DNA from 2 places in the Mesorhizobium sp. M6A.T.Ce.TU.016.01.1.1 genome. Region 1 is predicted to be linked to the other one. Evidence: predicted binding sites of a transcription regulator. Region 1 holds the regulator's gene; the other holds the start of a gene.
What was found. The regulator LexA, encoded in region 1, represses DNA repair genes until DNA is damaged. The targets are predictions, from matches to a motif close to TGTTCNNNNTGTGTTCNG.

Region 1 (7,243 bases):
TCCGACCGAGCCGCTTCGCACCTTGAGTTCGTGAGTTTTGCCACCGAACTCAAGTTTTGCAGTCGACGCCTGGGTTTTGCCGCCAAATTCCATTTTTGTCGCAGCTTCGGACATTGCAAACTCCTTTTGGTTTTCTCATGCCGGCAAAGGCGAAATATCTGCAACGCAACACGTCGAAAGGATCGGAGTCCGCGCGTTTGCGCCCGCAATTGGATTTGCGTGCCAAATTGGGCCAAGACCTAATGTTGCACTGCGAAACCCACCTTTCAATGCCAATCTTCTTGGGCCAGTTTTGCTAATCGATTTGATCCGCGACGCGCGCCAGGCTTTCCTCGCGACCAAGCACGGCAAGCACGTCGAACACGCCGGGCGAGGTGCTCTTGCCGGTGAGCGCGGCACGCAAAGGTTGGGCCACGGCGCCGAGCTTATGGCCGCCGGCCAGCGCATATTCGCGGATCGCGGCTTCCGCCGCTTCGGCCGTCCAGTCGCCTGAAATCGTCTTCAGCGCCACGTGCGCGCCCCGCAGGATCTCGCGCGCCTCACCGCCGAGCAATGCAGCCGCCTTCTCGTCGATCGGCAGCGGGCGCTCGGCAAACAGGAAGGCGGCACCGTCGGCCAACTCAACCAGCGTCTTGGCGCGCTCCTTCAGGCCGGGCAGGGCGGCAAGCAACTGCGCCTTGCGCGTGTCGTCGAGGCGCGCGGCGATCGCCGGGCCGCCTTCGAGATAGGGCAAGGTGGCGATGAAGATATCGAGCAATTCGGCGTCGTTCATGCGGCGCATGTGCACGCCGTTCAGCGCCTCGAGCTTGGCGAAGTCGAAGCGGGCGGCTCCCTTGTTGACGTCGCCGATGTCGAACCACGCAATCATGTCGGCGATCGACATGATCTCGTCGTCGCCGTGGCTCCAGCCGAGCCGCGCTAGGTAGTTGAGCAGTGCCTCGGGCAGATAGCCCATGGCACGATAGGCTTCGACGCCGAGGGCCCCGTGCCGCTTCGACAGCTTGGCGCCGTCGGCGCCATGGATCAGCGGGATATGCGACATCGACGGCACGTCCCAGCCCATGGCTCGATAGATCACCATCTGGCGGGCGGCATTGGTCAGATGGTCGTCGCCGCGGATGATGTGGGTGATGCCCATGTCATGGTCGTCGACGACGACGGCATGCATATAGGTCGGATTGCCGTCCGAGCGCAGGATGATGAAATCGTCGAGATCCTTGTTGGGAAAGCGGACATCGCCCTGCACGAGGTCATGCACCACCGTCTCGCCGTCGGCCGGCGCCTTGATGCGGATGGCGCCCTTGGCGCCGGCCGGCGCCTCCGACGGGTCGCGATCGCGCCAGCGGCCGTCATAGCGGGGAGGCAGCCCCTTGGCCCGCGCGCTCTCACGCATCGCCTCCAGCTCAGCCGGCGTCGCATAGCAGTAATAGGCCTTGCCGAGGCGTACCAGCTCCTCGGCGACAGCGCGGTGGCGCGGCGCGCGTTCGAACTGCGATACCGGCTCGCCGTCCCAGGTGAGGCCGAGCCAGGAGAGCCCCTCGAGAATGGCGGCGGTTGCCGCATCGGTCGAACGCTCACGATCGGTGTCTTCAATGCGCAGCAGCATCTTGCCGCCGGTGTGTTTCGAATACAGCCAGTTGAACAGCGCCGTCCGGGCCCCGCCAATATGCAGGAAGCCGGTGGGCGACGGGGCAAAACGGGTGACGACCTTGTCGGACATGGAACTCTCGGGTAAGTGCAGGAAACCGATGTGGTTGCGCGGACTTTCGCGCGTCGCGCGTTCATGTAGCATAGGAGGTCAAGGGCGCAAGGGGCAGACCCGATGGCTGGACCAGGCCGCGGCGTGGACGAGAGCGAGGGCGCGATCGCGAGCGTCAGCGAACGATCGCTGTTTGCCGACGTTTCTCCCGTCGAGCCGCTACCCGTTTCGCTGCCTGCGTCGCACCCCGGCATCCAGCCTCTCTCGCCGGACCGCTCCGCGCCAATACCGGCTCCAATACCCGGGCCTGTCGTTCATTTCCGCTGTCTTTCACTATCCGCTATCCGCAACAGCGTGGTTTCGGCGGCGGGCATGGAGCTCGACCGCGGCGTCGCCTTCCTGCTGGTGCCGGTTTTCCTGGCATCCGGAGTGATCGTCTATTTCTCGCTTGCCGTGGAACCGGACTTTCCGCAGCCCATTGCCGTGGTGGTCCTCACGGCATTGTGCGCAGCGGTCACGCGGTCATGGCGCAAAACACATTTGTGTTTCATGGCAGCGTTGCTGTGCGCGCTCGGTGTGCTCGCCGCCAAGGTTGAAACCTGGCGCGCGGGAACGCAGATGCTCGGTTCGGTAATCCAGACCCAACTCACCGGCCGCGTCGTCAGGCTCGACCAGATGGCGAACGGCCGGATCAGGCTGACCCTCGACGTGATATCGACCGCCCGGCCGACACTGCGTTATGCACCGGAACGTGTCAGGGTTTCGGCACGCAAAATTCCCGCTGAGATGACCGCAGGCTCGGTGGCAACCGGCTATGCAAGGCTTTTGCCTCCGACTGGCCCGGTTCGGCCCGACAGCTATGACTTCTCCTTTGACAGCTATTTCGCCGGTATCGGCGCCAGTGGCTTTTTCCTCGGCAATCCGAAGATCGTCGCTTCCGAAGATGCACCGTTAGCAGCGCGCCTTTCTTCGTCGATCGAAAAGGCGCGTGAAACCATCGCCGACCATATCAGGGACAGCATCGGTGGCGCCGAGGGGGAGATTGCCGCTGCGCTGATCGTCGGCGTGCGTACCGGCATCCCCGAAGAGATCAACGAATCGATGCGGCGCACCGGCATCTACCACATCATCTCCATTTCCGGCCTGCACATGGCGCTTGTCGCCGGCACCATCATGGGATTGCTGCGCGGCGCCTTTGCGCTGTTTCCCGATTTTTCGTCGCGCCGGCCGGTCAAAAAATATGCGGCTGCAGCCGCACTCCTTTCCATCGCTGCCTATCTCATTTTTTCCGGCATCGTGGTCGCGGCTGAGCGCAGCTTCATCATGCTGGCGGTAATGCTTGTCGCCGTGCTGTTCGACCGGGCTGCGCTCACCATGCGCAATCTTACGATTTCAGCCATCGCCGTCATCGTCGTGTCGCCGCACGAGGTGGTCGGCCCAAGCTTCCAGATGTCCTTCGCCGCGACCGCGGCTCTCGTGGGCGCCTATGCCGGCTGGTCCGACTATCGTGCCGACAAGGCCACGGCGCCGCCACAACGACGGTCACCGGCCGCTTTCGTCACGCGGAAGCTCGTCGCTGGAACAGGCACCATCGCCATGACCTCCATCATTGCCGGGAGCGCCACCGCGCTCTTCGCCATCTGGCACTTCCAGCGCGTCTCGCCGCTCAGTCTGTTTGCCAATCTGGCCGTCATGCCGATCGTCACGGTCGTCATGTTCCTGGCGGTCGTCAGCGCCTTGGCAATGCCTTTCGGCTTCGACGGACCTTTCCTCGACATGATGGGCAAGGGGCTGACGGCCATGATTGCAATATCGGGATGGATCTCCGAACGTTCGCCGGTCGATGCAGTCGGGCTGATTTCGTTGCAGTCGGTTCTGCTGGTGACGGTCGCCCTGGTCATCGCCACGATGGCGACGACATGGTTGCGGCTTGCGGCACTTCCCTTTGCGCTTGCCGGCCTGCTGACGATTTCCGAGACGCGAACCCCCGACGTGCTGATCTCGGAGGATGCGCATCTGGTGGCGCTGCCGATCGGCGGCGGCGAACTTGCCGTCAACCGGGTGCGCTCGAACGAATTCACCACCGACAACTGGAAACATGCGCTGACTTCAGCGACCATTGTCGAGCCGGAGACGTTCGAAAAAGGAGACGTGCGGTTCGACATCGCCGACCCGGCCGACCTGCCGCCGGGAGCGCCTTTCTATTGCACTGCCGGCCTGTGCCTCGCCCGGCATCCGTCCGGCGCGATCATCGCGCTCGCCGACGACCGCAAAATCGCGCGGCCAGCCTGTGCCTTTGCGGACTTGATCGTCATCGACGATGCCACGGCCTATTATAATCCCTGCCGCAACCCGCTGGTCCTCGTCGTGACCAAACGGCAGCTCGCTCGCATGGGCAGTGCCGCCGTCTTTTTCGATCCGCTATCGGCGACGACGCGCGCAGAAATCCGTTTTGCCGTCAAACAGCCATATAGGCCTTGGCATGAGCAGCGGAGATTTTCGCGCGAGGCGAGGGGCCTGCCGCCATACCGTAAGCCTGAGAAACCCAAGAAAGCTGCCGTTCAGTAACGTCGGATCAATCCGACGAGCTTGCCTTGCACCTTGACCCGGTCCGGCCCGAAGATGCGCGTCTCATAGGCCGGGTTGGCGGCTTCCAGGGCGATCGAGGCGCCCTTGCGGCGGAACCGCTTCAGCGTCGCTTCCTCCTCGTCGACCAGGGCGACAATGATCTCGCCAGGCTGGGCGGTGTCGGCGTTGCGAATGATGACCGTGTCGCCGTCGAAGATGCCGGCCTCGATCATCGAATCACCCTTGACCTCCAGCGCGTAGTGCGCGCCGCCTGTGATCATGTCCGGTGGCACCGAGATCGAATGCGTCTGGTGCTGGATGGCATCGATCGGCACACCGGCAGCGATGCGGCCCATCACCGGGATGGAGACAGTGGCAATGACGTCGTCGTCATTGCCGGCCGCAGGCATGCGAGACGGCGCCGGCTTGATCTGTCGGCCGAGGCTGCCCTGCCCAAGGCTGCCCTGAATGACGCTCGGCGAAAATTTGCGCGCCGCATTGAGGCCGGGCGCGATCGAATCGGGCAGGCGCAGCACTTCCAGCGCGCGGGCGCGGTTGGGCAGCCGGCGAATGAAGCCGCGTTCCTCCAGCGCCGTGATCAACCGATGGATTCCCGATTTGGACGCGAGATCGAGCGCTTCCTTCATCTCGTCAAACGAGGGCGGAATGCCGCTTTCCTTCAGCCGCTCGTGGATGAACATCAGCAGCTCATGTTGTTTGCGTGTCAGCATCGCGACCCCCGACAGAATCAGAAAAACAAACCCAGAACAAACACTATCTGTTCCAGTTGTGTTCCGCAACTGTTTAAAGTTTAATGAATGCGTTGACGTTTTGTTCAGCGTAGCATCAGCACGCTGCAGGCGGCACCTGTCGCGGCGGGGGGAGCGAATGGCTCGCGCACGATCAGCCCGTTGGCGTCGGCCAGCATTCTGAGCATCGAGGAATCCTGGATGCCGAACGGCGTCGCCTTGAGCGTGCCCGCGTCTTCCTTCACCACGGCGCGTACATAGTCCTGCCTGATATCGTTGGCCGCCATGGCGGCACCGAGCCGCGCCTGACGCATGTCCTGCCGGTAGGCGCGTCCGCCAAGCCGCGCAAGCAGCGGCTTCAGGAAGAGCTGCGTGCAGACCAGGCTCGCCACCGGATTGCCGGGCAGGCCGATGCAGCGGATGTCGCCCAGCCGGCCGAACATCAGCGGCTTGCCGGGCCGCATGGCGATCTTCCAGAAATCGAGCGTCATGCCTTCGCCGGTCAACACGTCGTGGACGAGGTCGTGGTCGCCGACCGAGGCGCCGCCCAGCGTGACGATGACGTCAGCCCCTGCGTTAACCGCCTTTTTCACCAGCGCGGCAATCGCCTCTTTGCGGTCGGGGGCGATGCCGAGGTCGAGCGCGCTGGCGCCGGCCGAGCGGGCCGCGGCAGCGACGCCATAGGCGTTGGACGAGATGATCTGGTCCGGGCCAAGGTCGCTGCCTGGCGGCAGCAATTCGTCGCCGGTGGCGATGATGGCGACCAGCGGCCGTTTCACCACGCTGACCTGCGGATGGTTGGCCGACGCCGCCAGCGACAACGCCGCCGGATCAAGCAGGCGGCCTTTCTCCAGCAGAACGTCGCCCTTCGAGAAATCGAGCCCGAGGCGGCGGATGTTGCGGCCTTCAACTGTCGACGCGGTCACTTCGATGCTGCCGCCGCCGAGGTCGCGGACATTCTCCTGGATGACGATGGTGTCAGCGCCTGCGGGAAGCGGCGCGCCGGTGAAGATGCGCACGGCCTGCGCCGGGCCGACTGTTCCGGCAAAGCCGCGTCCGGCCGGCGCCATGCCGATCACCGCAAGTGTTGCCGGCACGGAGGCGACATCCTCGGCCCGCACTGCATAGCCGTCCATGGCGGACGCGTTGAAGGGCGGCTGGGTGCGGAGCGCCGCGAGCGGCTCCGCCAGTATCCGGTCGGCGGCGTCCATCAGGGTGACGCTTTCAGCTTGCAAGGGCGCAGCATCTTCAAGCAGGCGCTCGAGCGCGTCGGCAACCGGAAGCAGCGCCATTATTGGCCTGCCTCTTGGGCGTCTACTTTGTAGTCGCCGGATTTGCCGCCGGTCTTTTCCACCAGCCTGATGCCGGAGATCACCATGGCGCGGTCGACCGCCTTAGCCATATCGTAGATGGTCAGGCAAGCGACCGAGACGGCGGTCAGCGCCTCCATCTCGACGCCGGTCTTGCCGGTGACGCGGGCCAGCGCCGTGACCTTCAGGCCGGGCAGCGTCGCGTCCGGTTCGATGTCGACGGATATCTTGGTCAACAGCAGCGGGTGACAGAGCGGGATCAGCTCATGCGTCCTCTTGGCCGCCATGATGCCGGCGATGCGCGCCGTGCCCAGCACGTCGCCTTTCTTGGCATCGCCGTCGAGGATCATCTTCAGCGTTTCTGGCCGCATCGAGACAAGACCTTCGGCGATCGCCGTGCGGGTCGTTTCCGCCTTGTCGCCGACATCGACCATATTGGCTTCGCCTTTCGCGCCAAGATGGGTGAGGGCAGCCGTCATCGTCAGACGGCCTTAGAGCGACGTGCGTCCGTTTGGACGCACATAGTACGCTCTAACACTTTGAATCTATGCATCGTGCTCTCCGAAAACCGATTCCGATTTTCGGGCCGATGCATGGGCCGGCGCCTTGCCGGTCAAAAGCAGGTGCGTTGCGGCGGCCACGTCCTGTTGCCGCATCAGACTCTCGCCGACGAGGAAGGTGCCGATGTCGCTTTTATCAAGCCTGCGGCAATCTTCGTGCGAGAAAATACCGCTCTCGCTGACCAGCAGGCGGTCCGCCGGCACCATCGTCGCGAGCCGCTCCGAAGTATCGAGACTGGTTTCGAACGTCCGGAGGTTGCGGTTGTTGATGCCGATCAGCCGTGACGACAGTTTCAGCGCGCGTTCCGTCTCGGCTTCGTCATGCACCTCGACCAGCGCGTCCATGCCGAGCTCGAA
Region 2 (7,243 bases), on a different contig from region 1:
AACGCCACCGCGGCCGCTGCCGCGGCGCCCGTCCACACGGCATTCACCGAGACGAGCCAGACCGCGGCCATGCGCAGCGCCACGCTGCTCGAGCCGCTTGTCTCGGCCCGCTGACGCCAACTGGCGATCCAGGCGGAAAGCGGGATGACCGCCAGCGCGACCGAGAATGTCGAGCCGCGCACCTGCCAGGCACTGACGACGAACGCCACGACAAGCAGCGCGCCGACAAGACTGTCCTGCCGCCGCCAACCGCCACGACCAAGGCGAAGCGCCATCAGGACGAGCGCGACGGCCGGCGTGACATAGCGCGCCGCCACTCTGGCCGGGTCTTGGGCGACAAGGCTGAACAGCGACTGGGCTTCGTCGACGTGATCGAGCCACAGCTCCTTGAGGCGCGGATTGAGGTTCGCGTAGGGAGCCGCCAGGCATTGCGGGAACAGCACCATGACGACCGTGCCCAGCGCGAGCGCAAGGATGCCAAGCGACACCAGCCGGCGCGTGCGGCCGACGGCCTCGATCGAGGCTATCGCCGCAAGGCCGGTTCCGGCCAACACGGCGACGACGAACTGCACGGTCGAGAAGGCGTCGCATTGCGCCTGGCTCCAGGCGGAGACGGGAACAGTGGTGACAAAGACGAGAGCGGAAGCGCCGGCAAAACCGACGCCGAAGTCCCTGGCGATCCGTCTTTCGCCATCTGCGTCAAAAGCGAACAGGAGCGCGACGCAGGCGCCGATGGTGGCGACATAGGGGGCGGTTTCCATGCCGACAGCCAGCATCAGCGCGGCGCACACGCCGGAGAACAGCGCTGCCGGCCCGCGCATGGTGGCTTCAAGCAGCAGGCTGAGGCTGGCTATGGTCAGCGTGAGCTGAACATTGTGATGATCGAGCGCGCCCGGCGAGAAGATGCCTATGAAGTGCAACGCCGCCGCGCCGACGACGACAGCGGGCAGCACGGCGGCCTCACCGGCGAAATTGCGCGCCGCGCGGGTGATGAAAAACACCGCGAGGCAGAAGAGCAGCGCCGGCCACAGCACTTGCGCGACGTTCTCGGCCAGAGCCATGCTGCCGGTCAGGGCCGTCGCTGCAAGAATGATGGCGGCGATCGGCGCATCGACCAGCCGCGACCAGTGCATGACGAAGCCGCCTTCGAGCCCCATCCTGTACTGGTGCAGATCGAACCAGCCCTGGCCGGCCAGAAAGTCGCGAACCTCGACCAAACGCAGCAAATTGTCGTTGTCGCCGTGGGCGTTGGTCAATTGGGGGAATCCGGCCCAGGCATTGACGGCGGACGCCACCAGCGTGGCAAGCAGCGCCAGCACGATTTCGGACCTCCAAATGGAGGCGCCATGCTTGGCTATGCTCATTCTATGACCTTTGGAAGGAATATGGGGCAACTTAAACCTAGCCTTAACGGCTTCAATAAATAGTAAAGGCGCCCGAGCAGGCCGGCATTCAGCACGGCCAAGGACCCGGGCCAAGGCATCCGGAGACGAAAATGCCGCAAGAAGTTCGCTACGAACCCGCCATCGCCGTGCTTCTGCCTTGCTACAACGAGGAGCTGACGATCGCGGACGTGGTGCGGCGTTTTCGCGAAACCCTGCCTACGGCCGCGATCTATGTCTATGACAACAATTCGCGCGATCTGACGGCGCTCCGAGCCCGCGCGGCCGGCGCTACCGTCATCCGCGAGCCGCGCCAGGGCAAGGGCAATGTGGTGCGCCGCATGTTCGCCGACATCGAAGCCGACATCTATCTGATGGCCGACGGCGACGGCACCTATGCGCCGGAGGACGCGCCGCAACTGATCAACACGCTGCTCACCGAGCGCTCCGACATGGTGGTCGGGACAAGGCGAGGCGTCACCGACGATGCCGGTAGGACTGGCCATGCCTTCGGCAACAGCGTCTTCAATCGCCTCTACAAATGGCTGTTCGGCAGCGAGTTCACCGACATCTTCTCCGGCTACCGCGCCTTCACCAGGCGCTTCGTCAAGAGGTTTCCCGCCGTCTCCGGCGGCTTCGAGATCGAGACCGAAATGTCGGTCCACGCCTCGCAGCTCAAATTGCCGGTCAGCGAGATCGGGCTCGACTATGGCCGCCGGCCGGAGGGCTCCTCGTCGAAACTGTCGACCTATCGCGACGGCGCGAAGATCCTGTGGATGTTCGCCATGCTGATGAAGGAGACGCAGCCGCTGCGCTTTTTCGGCGCCTTCGCGGTGCTCTTCCTGGCATCGAGCCTGTTCCTGATGATGCCGGTGCTGATCGAGTTCGTCGAAACCGGCCTTGTCCCACGCATGCCGACCTGGGTGCTGTCGGTCGGCCTGCTGCTTCTGTCGATGTTGGCGGCGGTGACCGGGCTGATCCTCGATTCGGTATCACGCGGCCGGGCCGAGCAGAAGCGCATCTTCTATCTGTCGATGCCCTCCGGACGGGTCGAACGCGAACGCACAGGCGCGCCCTCGACCTTGAAGACCGGAGCGGGCAAGACCCCACGGGCGGCCTAGGCTCTGTTGTGAAGCGCCTCGTCCGCTTCATCTTTGCCGGCGGCGTCGGTTTCGTCGCCGACGCGGCGGCGCTGTGGCTTCTGCTGGCCTTCACGCAGCTTGGACCCTTCGTCGCACGTGTCGTCTCGATCGGCTTTGCGCTGTCCGTCACCTGGGCCATCAACCGCCACCTGACCTTCTCGCCGTCGAGCCGCGGCATCGCGCAAGAGGGCGCACGCTATGGCGGCGTCGGCATCGCCACCAGCATCGTCAATTACCTCGCCTATTGCGCCATCCTGATGGCGCTGCCGGCAATGCCGCCGCTGACGGCACTTGCCATCGCCTCGCTGGTCGCGATGGCGCTCTCCTTCCTCGGTTATTCCAGGCTGGTCTTCGATCGGTGAAGGGTGCGCCAAGCGAAGCGCGGCCCCATATAGTCTTGGTCGATATAGGTCTTGGGCCGATTGGCAGAAGGCGCCGAGTTCCATATATCGCTGTAGTCGATGCCTCGGCCCGAAAAGCGGAATCGATTTTCGGAAAGCACGATGGATAGATTCGAAGTGTTGGAGCGTACTTTGTGCGTCCAAATGGACGCACGTCGCTCCAAGTGCGCCGGAGAGCCGCCATGAAATTGAAAATCGCCGTCCAGATGGACCACATCTCCACCGTCTCGATTGCCGGCGACACCTCGTTTGCGCTGTCGCTGGAAGCGCAGCGCCGCGGTCACCAGCTGTTCCACTATACGCCCGACCGGCTGTCGCTGCGCGGCGGCAAGGTGTTTGCCCGCATCGAGGCAATGCAGGTCCGCGATGAGAAGGGCGATCACTATTCGCTCGGCGAAGAAGTGCACACCGACCTGTCGGAGATGGACGTCGTCCTGCTCAGGCAGGATCCGCCCTTCGACATGAACTACATCACCACGACGCACATACTCGAGCGTATCCATCCTAAGACGCTGGTGGTCAACGACCCGGCCTGGGTGCGCAACAGCCCGGAAAAGATCTTCGTCACCGAGTTTCCCGACCTGATGCCGGAAACGCTGATCACCAAGGATCCGCTAGAGGTCGCCGCCTTCCGCAAGGAGTTCGGCGACATCATCGTCAAGCCGCTCTACGGCAATGGCGGTGCCGGCATCTTCCATCTGCACGAGGCCGACCGCAATCTCGCCTCGCTGCTCGAGATGTTCGGCCAGATGTTCCGCGAGCCCTACATCGTGCAGCGTTATCTGAAGGACGTGCGCAAGGGCGACAAGCGTATCATCCTGATCGACGGCGAGCCGGTCGGCGCCATCAACCGGGTGCCGGCCGAGCATGATTCACGCTCCAACATGCATGTCGGCGGCCGCGCCGAAAAAACCGAACTGACGGCGCGCGAGCGCGAGATCTGCGCCCGCATCGGCCCGTCGCTGAAGGAGCGCGGTTTTATCCTCGTCGGCATCGACGTGATCGGCGACTACATGACCGAGATCAACGTGACGTCGCCGACCGGCGTGCGCGAGGTAAAACGCTTCGGCGGCGCCGATATTGCGAGCCTGTTCTGGGATGCGGTCGAGGGCAAGCGCAAGTAGCCTTCCCAGGCGCATTTCGAGCCCGCAACTCTGACGCAACTTCCTGGCAGCAATGGTATTTGTCTGTTCCCCTAATGTTCTTGCCTTGGCCGTAAATCTGTGGTTGTCTCTGGTGAAGCCGTTCGCGGCATGATCGCAGAGGCTTGGGCAAGCCTGCATCCGGGGTGAAAAAATGGTTGCGCGGGTCCGCACGGTCGCTTTCCAGGGCATCGAGGCCGTGCCGGTCGACGTGCAGGTGATGATCGCGCCGGGCAAGGTCAACATGCACATCGTCGGCCTCGCCGACAAGGCGGTGGCCGAAAGCCGCGAGCGGGTGCAGGCGGCGCTGCATGCGTCCGGCCTGTCGATGCCGTCGAAGAAGGTTACCGTCAATCTGGCGCCGGCCGACCTGCCCAAGGAAGGCAGCCATTACGACCTGCCGATCGCGCTCGGCCTGATGGCGGCGCTTGGCGCCATTCCGGGCGACATGCTGGCCGGCTATGTCGTGCTTGGCGAGCTGTCGCTCGACGGCACTATCGCCGCGGTGGCCGGCGCGCTGCCGGCGGCGATCGGCGCCAATGCCGAGGGCAAAGGCCTGATCTGCCCTTTCGCCTGCGGACCGGAAGCGGCCTGGGCCGGCAAGGATTTCGACATTCTGGCGCCGCGCAGCCTGATCGCCATCGCCAATCATTTTCGCGGCACGCAGGTTCTGTCGCGGCCGGAAGCCGGCATCCATGTCTCGGCGCGCGACCTGCCTGATCTGGCCGACATCAAGGGCCAGGAGACCGCCAAGCGGGCACTGGAAGTGGCGGCGGCCGGCGGCCACAACCTGCTGATGATCGGACCGCCGGGGTCGGGAAAATCGATGCTGGCGCAGCGGCTGCCGTCGATCCTGCCGCCGCTGGCGCCGAGGGAGTTGCTCGAAGTCTCGATGATCGCGTCGGTGGCCGGCGAACTCGGTGAGGGAAAACTGACCGACCGGCGGCCATTCCGCGCGCCGCACCATTCGGCTTCGATGGCGGCGATGGTCGGCGGTGGCCTGCGCGTGCGGCCGGGCGAGGCGTCGCTTGCCCATCACGGCGTGCTGTTCCTCGACGAGTTTCCCGAATTCTCGCCGCAGGCGCTCGATGCGCTGCGCCAGCCGCTGGAGACCGGCGACTGCATGATCGCCCGCGCCAATCATCGCGTCACCTATCCGGCGCGCATCCAACTGGTCGCGGCGATGAACCCGTGCCGCTGCGGCATGGCCGGCGAGCCGGGCTATCGCTGCCTGCGCGGCGACCGTTGCCGCACCGATTACCAGGCGCGCATTTCCGGCCCGCTGCTCGACCGCATCGACCTCAGGATCGAGGTGCCGGCGGTCTCGGCCAGCGATCTGATCCGGCCGGACCGGGCGGAGAAAAGTGCTGCGGTGGCGCTGCGCGTGGCCCGCGCCCGCACGATCCAGCGCGAGCGTTTCGAGCGGCACGGCGCGACCTCCGCCACCACCAACGCGCATTGCTCGCCCTCCGTCATCGAGGAGATCGCGATGCCGGATGCATCAGGCCTGGCGCTGCTCAGGGATGCCAGCGAGAAACTCGGCTTTTCCGCGCGGGCCTACCACCGCGTTTTGAAAGTGGCGCGGACGCTGGCCGATCTCGAGGCCAGCGAGACGGTCGGGCGCATTCATCTGGCCGAGGCGATTTCCTACCGCATGAGCTCGGAGCGAATGGCGCAGGCGGCGTGATACAAGGAGAGGCCGAGAACCGGCCCGGGAGATGGGATGCTCGACGCGACCTGGATAAGAAATATGCCACTAGACAGACCAACTCGATCCCCAGCGGTGGCTCTCGCCGTGGGTGCACTTGTCGCCGGTGCTGTCAGCCTTCTCGTCTTATTGCTCATTTGGTTAACCGGCTATGACGCCTGGTGGGTTCGTTCTGCGTGCGTTGGAACGGGCATTTTCTTTGGAAGTAAGGCTGCCCACCGACTGCTGAAGGAGAGGGCGTAGCCGTCGGCGCACTTCACGCAGGACCCACCCGGCCCTTTGGGCCACCCTCCCCTCAAGGGGGAGGGACGCTTCGCTCAGGCCTGCTCTTTCGCCTTCAGCTCCAATCGCCGCGCGTGCAGCACCGGCTCGGTGTAGCCGTTGGGCTGGACCCGGCCCTTGAAGACGAGGTCGCAGGCGGCGAGGAAGGCGATGGACTTGTCGAAGTCCGGCGCCATCGGCTGGTAGAGCGGGTCGCCTTCGTTCTGGCGGTCGACGATCGCTGCCATGCGCTTCATCGTCTCCATCACCTGATCCGAGGTGCAGACGCCATGATGCAGCCAGCTGGCGATATGCTGCGAGGAAATGCGCAGCGTGGCGCGGTCCTCCATCAAGCCGACATCGTTGATGTCAGGCACTTTCGAGCAGCCGACGCCCTGGTCGATCCAGCGCACAACATAGCCCAGAATGCCTTGGGCGTTGTTGTCGAGCTCCTTCTGGATGTCTGCCTGAGACCAGTTCGGCCGCACCGCGACCGGCACCGACAATATGTCGTCGAGCTTTGCCTTGGGCCGGCTCTTCAGCGCCACTTGGACGGCATGAACATCGACCTTGTGATAGTGAGTGGCGTGCAGCGTCGCCGCCGTCGGCGAAGGCACCCAGGCGGTGTTGGCGCCGGCCTTGGGGTGAGCGATCTTCTCCGCCAGCATCGCCGCCATCAGATCGGGCATCGCCCACATGCCCTTGCCGATCTGGGCGCGGCCGGCCAGCCCGCATTCCAGCCCGGTATCGACATTCCAGGCTTCGTAGGCGGCAATCCAGGCAGCCTGCTTCATGTCGCCCTTGCGGATCATCGGACCGGCTTCCATCGAGGTGTGGATCTCGTCGCCGGTGCGGTCGAGAAAGCCAGTGTTGATGAAGACGACGCGGTCTTTGGCGGCGCGGATCGCCTCCTTGAGGTTGACGGTAGTGCGCCGCTCCTCGTCCATGATGCCCATCTTGATGGTATTCGCCGGCATCGCCAGCAGCGCCTCGACGCGGTCGAAGATCTCTACGGCGAAGGCGACTTCCTCCGGCCCGTGCATCTTGGGCTTTACGACATACATCGAGCCGGCGCGGGAGTTTTGCCGGCGTCCGTTCGGCCCGACATCATGCAGCGCGATCAGCGCCGTCATCGTCGCATCCATGATGCCTTCCGGCACCTCGTTGCCGTCGCGGTCTGTGATCGCCGGATTGGTCATGAGGTGGC

Region 2: the regulator LexA is predicted to act here: its motif matches at 4,114-4,131, upstream of EOC94_RS15170 (YifB family Mg chelatase-like AAA ATPase).

Annotation. Positions count from the first base shown of each region.
Region 1 covers NZ_RZTJ01000007.1:171,528-178,770, forward strand. Annotated here, with positions in the region: gene gltA (citrate synthase) at 1-114, opposite strand, end outside; gene gltX (glutamate--tRNA ligase) at 296-1,720, opposite strand; gene EOC94_RS16050 (ComEC/Rec2 family competence protein) at 1,823-4,267, shown strand; gene lexA (transcriptional repressor LexA) at 4,261-4,998, opposite strand; gene glp (gephyrin-like molybdotransferase Glp) at 5,103-6,308, opposite strand; gene moaC (cyclic pyranopterin monophosphate synthase MoaC) at 6,308-6,805, opposite strand; gene trpC (indole-3-glycerol phosphate synthase TrpC) at 6,872-7,243, opposite strand, start outside.
Region 2 covers NZ_RZTJ01000006.1:301,706-308,948, forward strand. Annotated here, with positions in the region: gene EOC94_RS15150 (GtrA family protein) at 1-1,364, opposite strand, end outside; gene EOC94_RS15155 (glycosyltransferase) at 1,496-2,503, shown strand; gene EOC94_RS15160 (GtrA family protein) at 2,512-2,886, shown strand; gene gshB (glutathione synthase) at 3,108-4,049, shown strand; gene EOC94_RS15170 (YifB family Mg chelatase-like AAA ATPase) at 4,222-5,754, shown strand; gene EOC94_RS15175 (malate synthase G) at 6,093-7,243, opposite strand, start outside.